DNA from 4 places in the Alteromonas sp. Cnat3-28 genome. Region 1 is predicted to be linked to each of the others. Evidence: predicted binding sites of a transcription regulator. Region 1 holds the regulator's gene; each other region holds the start of a gene.
The links. The regulator sigma-54, encoded in region 1, starts transcription at its own class of promoters, with help from an activator protein. The targets are predictions, from matches to a motif close to GTTGGCACGNNNNTNGNNT.

Region 1 (2,189 bases):
AGAAGATAATACAACATCTTCGCGATAGGGGTATTGGAATCCTTATCACGGACCATAACGTACGAGAGACATTGGATGTTTGTGAAAAGGCGTACATTGTGAGTCATGGCGAGCTTATTGCGCAAGGAACGGCGGAACAGGTTTTAAGTAATCAAAAAGTAAGGGATGTATACCTAGGCGAACAATTCAGGCTATAGTTAATGTAACCGAATTGTCATTTTTCAGTTTCGCTCTGGTATATTCAATTTAGAGCATTTAAATAAGACGTAGATGAAATCATCTTTACAGCTAAAATTTAGCCAACAACTTACCATGACACCACAGCTTCAGCAGGCCATTAAACTGCTGCAGCTTTCTACACTTGATCTTCAACAAGAGATCCAAGAAGCGCTCGATTCTAATCCGCTATTAGAAGTTGAAGAAGGTAACGACGAGCCGCAACTAGAAAAGAACAATATCGACAACGATGACAGCGGCTCTGAGGCCACTGCTTCTGCATCTAGTGACACACTAGAAGCCGGCGATGCACTTGAGAAAAACGATCTTCCCGATGAGCTGCCAATCGACAGCACATGGGACGAATACTACTCTGCTTCATCTTCGCCAGCTCCAGGTCCATCCAATGACGACGAGCAAATCTTCCAAGGTGAGACTACTGAAGATATTCAAGAGCACCTTCTTTGGCAAATGCGCCTTACCCATTTCTCGGATACCGATCGCGCAATCGCTACAGCAATCATCGACTCTATTGACGAGTCAGGTTATTTAACCGTTACCCTTGATGATATTTTAGAAGCGGTTAACGATGATGATATGGAAGAGCCGATTGAAATGGACGAAATAGAATGTGTGCTAAAGCGCATTCAGATGTTCGACCCTATTGGTTCTGGCTCACGCTCTCCACAAGAATGTTTGATGGTGCAATTGCGTCAATTTTCAGAAGACACACCGTGGCTTGCTGAAGCGAAGCAACTGATTGAAGAGTACTCTGACTTACTGAGCAGCAAAGACTATCGTACGCTTATGCGTAAAAGCCGATTGAAAGAAGATCAGCTACGCGAGGCAATGCGTTTACTGCAAACCTTGAATCCTCGCCCAGGTAGTGCTTTAGTTACTAAAGAGCCTGAGTACGTTATTCCTGATGTCTCAGTAACCAAGAAAAATGGCCGTTGGGTGGTTGAGCTGAACCCCGACAGTCTGCCTAAGTTAAGCGTAAATCAACAATACGCTGCAATGAGTCGCCGTGCCAAGAATAGTAGCGATTCACAATTCATCCGCTCACACATGCAAGAGGCTAAGTGGTTCATAAAGAGCCTTGAATCTCGTAACGAAACCTTAATGAAGGTTGCAAACTGCATTGTGCAGCAGCAAATGGGCTTTTTTGAGCACGGCCCGGAAATGATGAAACCAATGGTGCTAAATGATGTCGCAGAAATGGTAGATATGCACGAATCCACTATTTCGCGAGTGACAACGCAAAAGTACATGCATACGCCACGTGGAATCTTCGAATTGAAGTATTTTTTCTCAAGCCACGTTGCAACAGAGTCTGGTGGTGAATGTTCATCTACAGCGATTCGTGCATTGATCAAGAAATTAGTGGCCGCTGAAAAGCCTAGCAAGCCGCTAAGTGATAGCAAGATTGCTTCATTGTTGGCCGAACAGGGCATTAAAGTTGCCCGGCGAACAATAGCAAAGTACCGGGAATCGTTGTCGATCCCGCCGTCGAACCAACGCAAAAGCCTTATTTAATCGGGCTTAATAATATAAGGAAGACGAAATATGCAAATCAACCTTACTGGTCATCATGTCGAAATCACCGACTCTTTGCGTAATTATGTCGATACGAAGTTCAGCAAACTTGAACGTCACTTTGATCACATTTCTAATGTGCATGTCATCCTGAACGTTGAAAAATTAAATCAAAAAGCCGAAGCGACCGTTCATTTAAGTGGCGCTGAAGTATTCGCATCCTCAGAAAATACCGACATGTATGCGGCGATTGACAGCATGGTTGATAAACTCGACCGGCAGGTAATCAAGCATAAGGAAAAACTGAAAAAACATTAGTAGTTAATTAAGCATGGATATACAAGCCATCGTAAGTCTGGACCGCACCGAGTGTGCGGTTCAGTGTAATAGTAAAAAGCGAATTCTTGAGATCATCGCTGATATCGCTGCCAAGCAAA
Region 2 (2,189 bases), on a different contig from region 1:
TACCAGACCTCTCACCCGCAAGTCTTTGCCGGTGGCGATATGGTACGTGGTAGTGACTTGGTTGTTACTGCTATCGACGAAGGCCGTAAAGCCGCAGAAGGGATTATGGACTATATTGGCGTTTAACCTTCGCTAACTAAGGCCTATTGTCCATTCACGAAAAGCTCGATAGTTCTGCTATCGAGCTTTTTTTATGCACACTTCGATGATACGGAAAACGCTAAAAGTATACGTTAATAGACCAAGGTTTAGTTGAAGCGCGAGAGTTACGACTCTACTATCGTTTAAGCAATTAAAGACATCGCACATCGGGTGAAGAATCTATCTATGCAGCATTTAAACATTAAGAAACTTACATTTTGTCTAACACTGGCGATAGCAGCGAGCAATGCCAGCTTAGCTGATACCATTGCTGTTGACGCTTCATTAAATGCGCAAGTTAACAACCAAACTAAGAAACAAAGCGTCAACTCTTCACCTAGTAAGCCAAGCATCATGTCTTGCCCTTCTGATTTTCAGCAAGTTAAGATTTCTGATGATGCAAGACAATGCCAAGCATTTGACGAAAGCAAGACAGCAGTAATGGTTTACCACTCTCCTCGCTCCCCGAGTGAATTACTGGATGTTTACCAAACGGCGCACCCCGCTTTAAAAACTCACACTCCAGTTAGCGGCCGCACGTTGTTATCCTCAGAAGATAAAGGGGTCAGAGTAATAATCAGCCCAGATAATACTGGCTCTCAAGTGGATATTCTTGTTACATCCACAACGAAATAAGCCCTTTTAGCAAGACAACTACGAAATCTACTCATGTTGGCATCTGCTTTGCAAAATCATCAATAACTACTCCACGGTAACAGTGAGTGTCATTTTTATGACGCTCAAACTGCAAACGGAGCCCAAGCTTTTTTCGATATAAACACTTTAGCGGGCTTCTTTATTATGCATTCCGTGGGCTTTAACTATTGAAATTTGCGAGGGTTACGATGGAATTGGCAATTATTCTAATGATGTTACTTATTGTCGTTGCACTGGGTGCCATAAAGTTGTCAGACGGCGGTGTCGCATTTCCATTTAGGCGAAAGCCGCAATTGTTCACCCCCGTTGAGCACTCTTTTTTAAACCTTATCGAACAGGCTATGGGAAGAGAGTTTCGCATAGTGTGCCGTGTGCGTCTTAACGATTTAGTGGCGGTTCGCCAGTCTGCAAATAAAAAGACGGCAAGCCAAGCCATCAGCAGAGCTTCTAGCAGACAGCTCGACTTTGTATTAGTAGATAAACACGACATGAGTCCTGTTCTTGCTATCGACTTAGTTCATAGCCAAGGCAAAGATGGTTATAAATCACAAAAAGACTGGTTTGTAACAGGAGCCCTTGATGCTGCTGGCCTTCCTCATGCAAGAATCAAAGTGAAGTCTGGTTATACCGTTGACGACATTCGCGAGTGTTTGGAAAACAAACTCATTCCCTATCGCCGTTTACAGCAAAAAATGGCACAGCTGCCTACGCATAATCCAGAGCCACCAAAGCGCCCGACTCGCCCAGTGCGTTCAAGCAGACCAGCTGCAGCTTAAGACATAAGCCCCACTTCCCCTGGCCTTTGTTGCTTTGCTATTTTCTCACTCTCAAATAGCGGTAACAGAGGCATTTTTCTGTCAGTTTGCCCGTTTTCCTTATACAATTAACGCATTCAACAGCGTATTCACGCGTTAAACTCCCTCAACACCGTCGGTAAAGTTATGAAAAAAATTGGTATTTTAGGTGCAATGGACGAAGAAGTTGCGCTACTTAAAGCGTCACTTTGGAATGTAAAAGAAACCCAGTGGAAGCACCTGACGTTTTACGAAGGTACACTTAACGACATAGAAGTGGTGCTAGTAAAATGCGGTATTGGTAAAGTGGCTGCAGCAATTGCTACTACTGTACTTATCGAACAGTACGCCCCTGATGCTGTTGTCAATACCGGTTCTGCCGGAGGTTTCGACAAGAATCTAAACATCGGTGATTTAGTGATCGCCAGTCACGTTATTCACCATGATGCCGATTTAACCCATTTTGGCTACAAGCTCGGTCAATGCGCAGGTATGCCTGAAGATTTCCGTTGCGATACAAGGTTAATGGAAGCCGCTCGTAGTGCTGCCACAGGCATTACCTCACTTCAGTCGACAACAGGTTTAATCTGTACGGGC
Region 3 (2,189 bases), on a different contig from region 1:
TAATAACTAGGTATACGGTTACATACCTTAAATAGCTCACCGTTCATATATCATACAAGTCCATGTTGAAATTAGGTACTACCAAGTTTGTGTTCGCATAATGTGCGCACACATCACTCGGCGTGTACTTGAAGTGCTTTGCGCTTCATATATAGGAAAGCAATTATGCGAACGCTACAAAAAACGTTTTCTTTGCAAACTGTACTATTACTTTCCACAGCTTTGCTATCTACCCTGAGTGCTAATTCAGCATTCGCTACCTACTATAAAAAGCAAAGTTATTCTCACTGTGGGTCATCGAGCCAAAGCAACGAACAAAGCAATGTATGTAACTCTCCGCTGGGAGAATACACCTACGATCTAGTCGATGACAAAGTGACACAAACCAATCAGACGAATAATTCCTTTGTTCAAATAGACGGATTAAATATTAGTATGTCCGCCTTTTCTGACACACAAGGGGTTACCGGCGAAACAGTCGTTGGCGCCAAGTTAGAAAAAATCTCAGATAAATGGGCTTACGGCATAACAAACAATGATGAAGCGTACTATCGCGGCGGTGCCGATCACGCTATTGATAACCTCAATTACTTCTCTAGCGGCAGCGATAACTCGAAAAACTACCGCTTCACAAATGTAGAAAGAGATTATGATTTTATATTGCTCTCATTTGATTCTGCGGTAACACTAACTGGCGCCAGTTTTTCTTGGCTTTATGATAGTAGAGATAGTCAAGTGTCTGTGGCTGCGCTTAGTAACACCGCTAAACTAACGTCTGGCGTTAACACATGGAGTCATATCGTTGAAGATGCACTAACGTCAGCTTCATTCGACATTGAGAGTTGTGAATATTTAGATCACCGTGCAGATTTCACGTTTACTGAGTCAGCACAATATTGGCTTGTAGGGGCATACAATACAGTATTTGGAAATATTGGTGGAGAATTTAACAACGACGCTTTCAAACTCGCCAACATTGGGTTTTCAGTTACAGAAACTGCGGGTACACCAGATCCAACCAAAGTCTCTGAGCCTGGCACTATTGGGCTACTTATGGCATGTTCACTTTTCGTAATGTGGCGCCGTAAAAAAACCATTTGAAGAAATTAGACTTTAGATCACTGACAGGTGGTACAACCTGTCAGTTTTTTTTACTCACTTCCTTTCCCTCGCACCTAAATACAACAAAAACCCCATAAAAACATACACTTGAAAAATTGGCACAATTCCAGCTTAGAAAAAAAATAAATTGCCTCTTTGTTGAATTTAAGCTGTAAGGCCAATAACTATGAACAAGCTGTTAAAATTTTCATTTTCGTCGTTGCTTTTAATCTGTACGTCAGCGTCTTACGCTGGTGATTCAATGCTCGAATACTACAACTACGATATGATTGCTCAGAAAGTTAGCAAAGGATTTGAGCCTACAACTAACTCAATTAAAATCGATAATTCTGATATCTACGTTTCTTATACGACTTGGGCGGACACAGAATATTCTGACACCGACGGTGATGACCGTGTAGTGAGACAAAACGGCCTTAGTTATTCGAAGACATACGGCTTGTCAATGCGCAATAGAGACCATGGTGGCAACCTTACTGATTGGCATACTATTGATAACAACCAAGGTGACTGGAAATACGATTTCGACATGGTGCTTTTCTCATTTAGTGAAGAAGTAGCACTTACTAATACGAAGTTCAACTATCTTACTGGTGCCGGGAACGAACAACAGTTAACCGTTGTTGGATTCAATGATATCGACATATTTAAAAACGCATCGAACACTGTAACTACATGGGAAAATATTGCTTCATCAAGTGCCATCACTTCGGTCACACATAAGAATATATCTAGAACACCGCAAGGGCTTGGGAAGTATGAAGTAACCTATCCTACTTTGACCGAAGCAAAATATTGGCTTATCGGCGCATACAATACTTATTTTGATCCAAACGGTAGTATGGATGACTTCACTGGTTCAGGCTTTAAACTAGCCTCGCTAGGTATTTCTAGACAAGGCGAAAACACGACAACCGACGTCAATGAGCCTGGTGCTATGGCACTAATGCTAATGGGTATCGGCCTGATGCTTTATCGCCGCAAGCGTCTCGTTTAATGGTTTAAAAACACGTAGAAAACACGTATCTTTAGAAGGTGGCTTAAGCCACCTTTTTTTATGCTATTTT
Region 4 (2,189 bases), on a different contig from region 1:
TATAAATCAGGTTGAGTATAAATACACTAAAGAAGTAGGCTATCAACTTGGCTTACGTGATATGAATATTTGTACCGGATGCGGCCCTGGGGCAATGAAAGGCCCAATGAAAGGCGCTACCATTGGTCATGCTAAGCAGCGCCATAAAACCGGGCGTTACATTGGTATATCAGAGCCGAGTATCATTGCTGCTGAGCCACCGAATGCCATAGTAAACGAGCTCATTATCATGCCGGATATCGAAAAACGCCTAGAAGCGTTCGTTAGATTGGGCCATGGTATCGTCGTGTTCCCAGGAGGTGTTGGTACAGCAGAAGAACTGCTTTACCTGCTTGGCATCTTGATGAATGAACGAAATGCACAGCAGCCCTTCCCTTTTATATTGACTGGCCCTGCTGGTAGCGAAGAGTATTTCGAGGCTATTGACGCCTTTGTCGGTGCAACGCTTGGTTCACAAGCGCAATCAAAATATCAAATTATTGTGAACGACCCGGAAGAAGTTGCCCGCACTATGAAGAAGCAGCTTGAAAAAGTGAAGCAGTTTAGAGGTGCCATGGGTGACGCTTTTAGCTTCAACTGGTCGTTAAAGATAGAGCAAGATTTTCAACAACCCTTCATTCCAACTCATGAAAGCATGGCTGCACTTCAGCTTCATTTGGATCAAAGCAAAAGTGACCTTGCCGCTAATTTGCGAAAAGCGTTTTCGGGTATTGTCGCAGGAAACGTTAAAGCAGAGGGTATTGCCCAAATTAAAAAACATGGTCCGTTTGAACTTACTGGTGACAGTGCACTGATGGAAAAAGTCGATACGCTGCTAGAATCCTTTGTAAAACAGCACCGAATGAAGCTCCCGGGGACGGCATATGAACCGTGTTACGTTGTGAAGAATGAAAAATAAGGTAATGAATAACCGATAACCGTGATAAGACGCATTTGCTTACGTTTACTACTTATGCTTGGCAGACGTTTTGCGTTACACTACTAAAGAGTATTGTTTTACGCATTAAAGCATCAAGCTTTCTCTCAACGTGATGGAAATGCGTCCCACTCGTGATTAACACTAACATTAAAGTAAAGAAAAACGAGAAGTAACGGTCATGAATACCAAGGTTATTCGTCTAATTTTAGCTGGCATCGCCCTTTATGCGGTGTTTGTTTTTATGGTTATCGCGTTCTATCCCGATAAGCCAGAAAATATGGATTGGAAAGACCGTGAAGAATATAACCGTGTGCAAATTACCAAGTTGAAGTTGGGCAGTACAAGAGAAGAGGTTTTGGCTTTGTTAGGCTCACCTGACATTACAGAAGCTAAGCGACAAGGAGCAACGGCGATACAGGTTATGTTTTTCAGGACACAACATGTGCGCGCTGACGGCTTAACCACGCAAGATGAATGTACACCGTTACTTTTTGAAAACGACAAACTTATTGCATGGGGTGAAGGGGCTTACTCCAGTTACCAAAAAAGTTAGAAGGATGGGGAGTGAGCGACATCATTTCCACGCTTAAACGCCTGGTTCAGTTAGGTAACACTGAACTTTCTGTCGAGCAGCGTATAAACCATTGGTTGAAAATCGCTAAACGGATCCTGACCTTAGTAAACGCCAATCCAGCGCTTGCTGCAGCAACGTTACACATCGATAATGACCTTCCCAAAGATACTCAACATCTTTTATTATTGGCGCTGTTTGGCAAGCTTTGCCGATTAAACGACCACTATTTACAACATGTGCTTGCGTCTTTACTCGCATCCCTCTGGCTTTCAAGTAAAGGAACACCAAGCGACCAAACGGCCAATATCATTCGCTTTTTGCGTAAACACAATCTCTCGATTTGGCTGGATATCATTAAACTTCAAAAAGCATTTCGGTCAGACAAGCCCATTAACTACGTTGCAGACATTCGGCTTAATATGGTTCAAAGGCTTTGTCTCCTAGCAAATGTTTTCGCTACTAAAACAAAAAAAGCAGATTATCGTGAGGTTTTCACTCAGATCGTTTTACGCCTTCCAGCACATCATCGTCACCTTATTGCACCACTTATCAACCTATTTAATGGTGTGCTACCTGGCGCAAAGGTTTACGCAAACGGCGTACCGGGCGCGCTAGTCGACATTCAGCAAAATCACGGCTACGTATTTATGCTTAGTCAAGACGATGAAGATGGAAAGTGGCTGCCTCTATCGTCAA

Region 2: MHM87_RS07915 (DUF2726 domain-containing protein) is a predicted target of sigma-54. The motif match lies at 813-831, and genes of this name have one in related genera.
Region 3: xdp1 (exosortase-dependent surface protein XDP1) is a predicted target of sigma-54. The motif match lies at 1,217-1,235, and genes of this name have one in related genera.
Region 4: MHM87_RS17740 (DUF3192 domain-containing protein) is a predicted target of sigma-54. The motif match lies at 956-974, and genes of this name have one in related genera.

Annotation. Positions count from the first base shown of each region.
Region 1 covers NZ_JAKREY010000020.1:14,684-16,872, forward strand. The annotation lists gene lptB (LPS export ABC transporter ATP-binding protein) at 1-197, shown strand, start outside; gene MHM87_RS16640 (RNA polymerase factor sigma-54) at 271-1,752, shown strand; gene hpf (ribosome hibernation promoting factor) at 1,783-2,070, shown strand; gene ptsN (PTS IIA-like nitrogen regulatory protein PtsN) at 2,084-2,189, shown strand, end outside.
Region 2 covers NZ_JAKREY010000006.1:35,889-38,077, reverse strand. The annotation lists gene MHM87_RS07925 (FAD-dependent oxidoreductase) at 1-126, shown strand, start outside; gene MHM87_RS07920 (hypothetical protein) at 328-777, shown strand; gene MHM87_RS07915 (DUF2726 domain-containing protein) at 987-1,574, shown strand; gene MHM87_RS07910 (5'-methylthioadenosine/adenosylhomocysteine nucleosidase) at 1,740-2,189, shown strand, end outside.
Region 3 covers NZ_JAKREY010000029.1:1,489-3,677, forward strand. The annotation lists gene xdp1 (exosortase-dependent surface protein XDP1) at 166-1,101, shown strand; gene xdp1 (exosortase-dependent surface protein XDP1) at 1,289-2,119, shown strand.
Region 4 covers NZ_JAKREY010000023.1:45,339-47,527, reverse strand. The annotation lists gene ppnN (nucleotide 5'-monophosphate nucleosidase PpnN) at 1-898, shown strand, start outside; gene MHM87_RS17740 (DUF3192 domain-containing protein) at 1,098-1,472, shown strand; gene MHM87_RS17735 (histidine kinase) at 1,484-2,189, shown strand, end outside.